Marinobacterium aestuarii: one gene and its partner. The protein of the gene in region 2 binds, or shares a complex with, the protein of the main gene of each other region. Links are inferred from orthologs where the notes say so. Each region holds a gene or a part of one and is shown on either strand. Other genes may lie near its edges.

Evidence for each region.
Region 1: the proteins of A8C75_RS21590 (region 2) and dapF are in contact, whole or in part, in a solved structure (PDB 5YGU), measured with the Escherichia coli proteins. The link is inferred for Marinobacterium aestuarii from one-to-one orthologs.

The regions. Positions count from the first base shown.
Region 1 is NZ_CP015839.1:313,498-316,556, forward strand. The notes cover bases 272-3,012. They hold dapF (diaminopimelate epimerase), read left to right. Parts: upstream 272-1,097; coding sequence 1,098-1,928; downstream 1,929-3,012. Other genes in these bases: lysA (diaminopimelate decarboxylase), read left to right, coding at 272-1,083; A8C75_RS01350 (DUF484 family protein), read left to right, coding at 1,925-2,611; xerC (tyrosine recombinase XerC), read left to right, coding at 2,611-3,012. In the rest of the region: more of lysA, read left to right, coding at 1-271; more of xerC, read left to right, coding at 3,013-3,059. UniProt on the Escherichia coli protein: Involved in the succinylase branch of the L-lysine biosynthesis and in the biosynthesis of the pentapeptide incorporated in the peptidoglycan moiety. Catalyzes the stereoinversion of LL-2,6-diaminopimelate (L,L-DAP) to meso-diaminopimelate (meso-DAP).
Region 2 is NZ_CP015839.1:4,908,843-4,912,090, reverse strand. Bases 135-3,064 are described here. They hold A8C75_RS21590 (RNA pyrophosphohydrolase), read left to right. Parts: upstream 135-1,317; coding sequence 1,318-1,812; downstream 1,813-3,064. Other genes in these bases: ptsP (phosphoenolpyruvate--protein phosphotransferase), read left to right, coding at 1,831-3,064; A8C75_RS21595 (histidinol-phosphatase), read right to left, coding at 507-1,163; A8C75_RS21600 (NADP(H)-dependent aldo-keto reductase), read left to right, coding at 135-381. In the rest of the region: more of A8C75_RS21600, read left to right, coding at 1-134; more of ptsP, read left to right, coding at 3,065-3,248. UniProt on the Escherichia coli protein: Master regulator of 5'-end-dependent mRNA decay.

The DNA of each region.
Region 1 (3,059 bases), 4.6 Mb from region 2 along the record:
AAGGCCAACAGCAATATCGCGGTGCTGAACGTGCTGGCGCGCCTGGGGGCCGGCTTTGATGTAGTGTCGCTGGGCGAGATCGAGCGTGTGGTCCGGGCCGGTGGCGACCCCGCCAAGGTGGTTTTCTCCGGCGTGGGCAAGCAGGCGCATGAAATTCGCCGCGCACTGGAGCTGGGGATTCACTGCTTCAACATCGAGTCGGAAGCCGAGCTTGAGCGCGTCAGCGAAGTTGCCACAGCGTCGGGCATGACGGCGAAAGTGTCCTTTCGCGTCAATCCGGACGTGGACGCCGGCACCCACCCTTATATTTCCACCGGTCTTAAAGAGAACAAGTTTGGCATCGCCATCGAGCGTGCCCGCGGCGTTTATAGCCGGGCGGCGGAACTGCCCAGTATCGAAATCGTCGGCATGGACTGCCATATCGGCAGTCAGCTGACCGAGCTGCGTCCCTTCCTCGATGCGCTGGATCGTTTGCTGGTACTGGTGGACGAGCTGGCCGACGATGGCATCCAGATCAAACATCTGGATCTGGGCGGTGGTCTGGGCGTGTGCTACACCGACGAACAGCCACCGTCTGCCGCCGCCTACATTGGCGCCGTGCTTGAAAAACTGGGCGATCGTCCGCTGAGCCTGATCTTTGAGCCGGGCCGCTCCATCGCCGCCAATGCCGGGGTCATGCTGACGCGGGTCGAGTTCCTCAAAAGCAACGGTGACAAGAACTTTGCCATTATCGATGGCGCCATGAACGATCTGATCCGTCCGGCGCTGTACAGTGCCTATCAGGAAATCGTGCCGCTGAGCCTGCGTGAAGACGGCGAAAGCAAAATCTACGATCTGGTGGGTCCTGTGTGCGAAACCGGTGACTTTCTCGGCAAGGACCGCGAGCTCAATCTGCAGCCCGGCGACCTGCTGGCGGTGTGCTCGGCCGGCGCCTATGGCTTTGTCATGAGCTCGAATTACAACACCAGGCCGCGTCCGGCCGAAGTCATGGTCAGCGATAATCAGGCGCATCTGGTGCGCAAGCGCGAAAGTATCGGTGACCTGCTGCACGGTGAGCAGTTGCTGCCCAAAGATCATTACTGAGAAGCGAAACAGCTATGTTGGTACGTTTTACCAAGATGCACGGCCTGGGCAACGACTTCATGGTGGTCGATCTTGTCACGCAGCGTGCCAAGATCACCCCCGCGCTGGTGAGCCGTCTGGCGGACCGCAATTTTGGCGTCGGCTTTGACCAGATGTTGCTGGTGGAACCGCCGACGGATCCGAAGATGGACTTTCGCTACCGTATTTATAATGCCGACGGCTCTGAAGTGGAGCACTGCGGCAACGGTGCGCGCTGCTTCGCCAAGTTTGTGCGTGACAAGCGTCTGACCATCAAGCCGGTGATCTGCGTTGAAACGGCCAAGGGCAAGGCGATACTGCGGGTGCTGGAAGACCGCCAGGTGGAAGTGGATATGGGCGCGCCTGAGTTGGTGCCGGCCGAGATCCCCTTTGTGGCGGATGGCATTGAGATCACCTATCCCATTGAAGTGGCTGATCAGTGGCTGGATATCAGCGCGGTCTCCATGGGCAACCCCCACGGCGTGCTGCTGGTGGATGATGTCAGCACCGCTGCGGTGGAAACCCTGGGGCCGCTGCTGGAGCGGCACGAGCGCTTCCCGGCACGGGCCAATATCGGTTTTATGCAGGTTCTGTCCACGAGCGAAATTCGGCTGCGGGTGTATGAACGTGGTGCCGGCGAAACCCGAGCCTGCGGTACCGGTGCCTGTGCGGCCGTTGTGGCCGGGCGTCGCCGCGGCCTGCTGGGTGATGATGTGCGCGTGCATCTGCCAGGCGGTGAGTTGCAGATTCGCTGGGCGGGCGAGGGTTCATCCGTATTGATGACCGGCCCTGCGACAACCGTTTACGAAGGGCAGATTTTCATATGAGCGATCAGGCCAAACAGCAGCCGGGCGAGCTGGACGAGCAGCAGGTGGCGGAGTATCTGGCGCAGAACCCGGATTACTTTTCCCGTCACTCAGGCTTGCTGGAAAAGCTCTACGTGCCCCACGAAACCGGTACCGCCGTGTCGCTGGTGGCGCGCCAGACCGGTGTGCTGCGTGAAAAGAACCAGCAATTGCGCACCCATCTGTCCGATCTGATCGACGTGGCGCGTCACAACGATGTGCAATTCGAGAAGACCAAGCGCATGGTGCTGGCGCTGCTGGGCTGTGAAACCCTGGATGATGTCGCCATCGCCATTGACGAAAGCCTGTGCCGCGATTTTCAGGGCGATATCACAACCCTGATGCTGCTCGGTGACGGCGAAGAAAGTGGTGCCGCGCGCTGGCTGAATGAAGCCGATGCCCAGACGCTGGAGCCCTTGCTGGGAACCAACCTGCCCAGCTGCGGGCGCCTGCCGGAGCCGCAGCATCTGTTTGTGTTTCAGGAGCAGGCGTTCCGGATTCAGTCGGCGGCGGTGGTTCCGCTGGTGCAGGGCGAAACCCTGGGCCTGCTGGCGATTGGCAGCTACGATCCGCATTACTTTCAGAGCAGCCAGGGCACCCTGTTCCTGTGCTATGTCGGCGAAGTGCTGAGCCGGGTACTGTCCCGCATCCTGAGCCGGGGCTGATGTCGCCCGATCCGGATGTGCTGGATGCCTTTGTGCGCTATCTGCGTACCGAGCGCCAGTACTCCGGGCACACGCTGGCCAACTACAGGCGCGATATCGAACGTCTGCTGCGCTATGCCGTGGCGAACAGCCTGAGTGACTGGAACAGCATCAGGCCGCGGGATCTGCGTGCCTTTATCGCCGAAACACACCGCGAGGGGCTGGCCGGCAAAAGCATTCAGCGGCTGCTGTCGGCCATCCGCTCCTTCTATCGCTTTCTTAATCGCGAAGGCCTGAGCCAGCAGAACCCCGCATTGGGTATCAGTGCACCCCGCTCACCCCGGCGCTTGCCCAAAACACTGGATACCGATCAGGCGGCCCATCTGATGCAGATTCCGGTGACCGATGCGGTCTCTGCCCGCGATTGTGCCATGATGGAACTTATCTATTCGTCCGGTCTGCGCCTGGC
Region 2 (3,248 bases):
GAAGTGATGCTGCGCGAAAATGTCGACCTGCTGGCCTATTCGCCGTTGGCCTTTGGTGTGCTCAGTGGCAAGTATCTGGACGGTGCCAGGCCAGACGGCTCGCGCCTCAAGCTGTACCCCAACTATCAGCGCTATCTGACCGAGCAGGGCCAGGCGGCGACCCGGGCCTATGTGGCACTGGCGCAGGATGCCGGGCTCGATCCATCACAGATGGCGCTGGCCTACGTCAATGGCCGGCCTTTCCTGGGTAGCAATATTATCGGCGCCTCGAAAATGGATCAGCTGCGCAGCAATATAGCGTCGCTGGATCTGGTATTGAGCGACGACATGCTGGCGCAGATTGAAGCCATTCACGCCCGTTATACCTATCCCTGCCCCTGAAAAGCGACCTGCGCTAGCGGCCTCGCTAACGCTTTTCGGCAGTATTCCAGGGCGCTGAGACGGTGCGGATACACTATCCGCGCCGCCTCACGCGGCCTCGTCTCGCCACTTCTAAATCGGCGTTCTTAGTCCCGCAGGCTGATGACCGGCCAGCCGCGCTCGGTCGCGGTGCGTGTCAGTATTTCATCGGCATCCACCGCGACAGGATTCTCCACCAGCTCCAGCAGTGGCAGGTCATTCTGCGAGTCGCTGTAGAAATAGCTGCCTTGCAGTGTGTGCTTGTTGTGCTGCAGCCAGTGGTGCAGGCGCTCCACCTTGCCTTCGCGAAAGCAGGGCGTGCCCGCGACCTTGCCGGTATAGCGCCCGTCTTCCATCTCGGGATCTGTGGCCAGCAGGGCATCGACACCCAGCTTGCGGGCGATGGGTGAGGTCACGAAATGGTTGGTGGCCGTGATGATCAGCAGAAAGTCACCACGGGCGCGGTGATCAGCCAGAAGTTTTAGCGCCTTGGGCAGCATCATGGGTTCGACGCACTGCTGCATGAAGAGGTCGTGCCACTGCTGTAGCTGCTGCGTCGAATGCTGGGCCAGCGGGCGCAGGGCAAATTCCAGGAATTCGAAGATGTCCATGGTGCCGGTCTTGTACTGCTGATAGAAGCGGTCGTTGGCCTGCTTGTACTCGGTGGCGTCGACGAGGCCCTGGGCGCACAAAAACTCGCCCCAGGCATGATCGCTGTCGCCGTTTAACAGGGTATTGTCCAGATCAAAAATGGCCAGGCTCAAGGTTGTGCTCCCCTTGGATACAAAAGGCCGATCATAGAGTGTCCGGGGCGGCCTTTCAAACACCGACAGGCGCTGTAAATTGCTGTTGTGAGTGGAGTTTGCGGAATTCGTGAAGTGTGGAACAATAGCAGCGAACTACTTCAGGATATAAACAGTGATTGATTCAGACGGGTTCAGACCGAATGTCGGCATCATTCTGGCTAACTCGCTGGGTCAGGTCCTTTGGGCCAGACGGATAGGACAGGATGCCTGGCAGTTTCCGCAGGGAGGGATTCAGGATGATGAATCTCCCGATGAGGCGATGTTCCGTGAGCTTCACGAGGAAATCGGGCTGCGGGCAAGCGACGTCGAAATCGTTGCTGTCACGCGCGGCTGGCTGCGCTACCGTCTGCCCAAACGAATGATCCGGCGCAATTCCCTTCCGGTCTGTGTCGGCCAGAAGCAGAAATGGTTTCTGCTGCGCATGCTCAGTGAAGATCAGGCGGTTACCATCGACCATACCCATTCGCCGGAATTTGATGGCTGGCGCTGGGTGAGTTACTGGTATCCACTGGGGCAGGTGGTGTCGTTCAAGCGTGAGGTGTACCGCAAGGCGATGAGGGAGCTGTCGCCCAAGCTGGCGCGAGTGGTCGCCCAGCAACGAAAATAACAACTATGGGGTGGGTCAATGCTCGAAATACTGCGCAAGATTGTACAGGAGGTCAGCGCAGCGCCGGATCTTGATTCGGTGCTCGACCTGATCGTGCGCAGAATACAGCGTGCCATGCGGACACAGATGTGCTCTGTGTATTTGTTTAATACCAAAAAGCAGCGCTACATCCTGATGGCGACCCAGGGGCTGAACAAGGATGCCGTGGGGACGGTCAGTCTGTCCGCCTCCGAGGGTATCGTTGGGTTGGTGGGTCAGCGGGCTGAGCCCATCAATCTGGAAGACGCCGCCAAGCACCCTGCGTTTATTTATCTACCCGGTACCGGCGAAGAGCGTTTTCACTCCTTTCTTGGCGTGCCGATCATCCATCAGCGTGATGTTCTGGGCGTGCTGGTAGTACAGCAAAAGGAACGCCGGCGCTTCGATGAAAACGAAGAGGCTTTTCTGGTCACGGTTTCTGCCCAGCTGGCAGGGGTTATTGCCCATGCCGAGGCAACCGGTTCCATTCAGGACGTCAGCGGCAGTCGTCGTGGTGCTGTGATTGAAAGCCGCTTTGAAGGCGTGTCGGCTGCCCCCGGTGTGGCCATTGGCCCTGCCGTGGTCATGGCGCCGCCGGCGGATTTGAATGCTGTCCCCGACAAGCCGGCGACTGATATAGAGGCCGAGATAGCGCTCTTTGTGCGCGCCCTTGAGTCCGTGCGTCACGATATCCGCGTGGTGGGTCGCACCTTGTCCAAACGCCTGCGTACCGAGGAGCAGGCACTGTTTGATGTGTATCTGCGCATGCTGGATGACAACGCCCTGGCCGGCGAAGTCGTCGACAAAATCCGTTTGGGTAACTGGGCGCAGGGTGCGCTGCGCGAGGTGATCAAGGCGCATATCCGCGAGTTTGACGCCATGGATGACCCCTATCTGCGCGAGCGAGCGACCGATATCCGCGATCTGGGGCGGCGTGTGCTGGCCTATATGCAGGAAGCCGCGCCCAAGCAGATCAACTATCCCGATAATACCATTCTGGTCGCGGATGAACTCACCCCGGCGATGCTGGGTGAAGTCCCCACCGAGAAGCTGGCAGGTCTGGTGTCGGTGCATGGTTCCGGTAACTCCCACGCCGCCATCCTGGCGCGCTCGCTGGGTATTCCCACCGTCATGGGGGTGCTGGATCTGCCCTATACCCAGATTGAGGCCCGGGTGCTGATCCTGGATGGTTACTCCGGGCGTGTGTACGTGAACCCGTCGGATGAAATTCAGCAGGTTTACCGTGACATCATGCGTGAAGACAGCGAAGTCGCCGCAGGCCTGGAGCAGCTGCGGGACAAGGCCGCCGAGACGTCCGATGGCTACAACATGCCGCTGTGGGCCAATACGGGCCTGGATATCGATGTGAAGCGGGCGCTGGAACGCGGTGCTGAGGGTATCGGGCTCTATCGTACCGA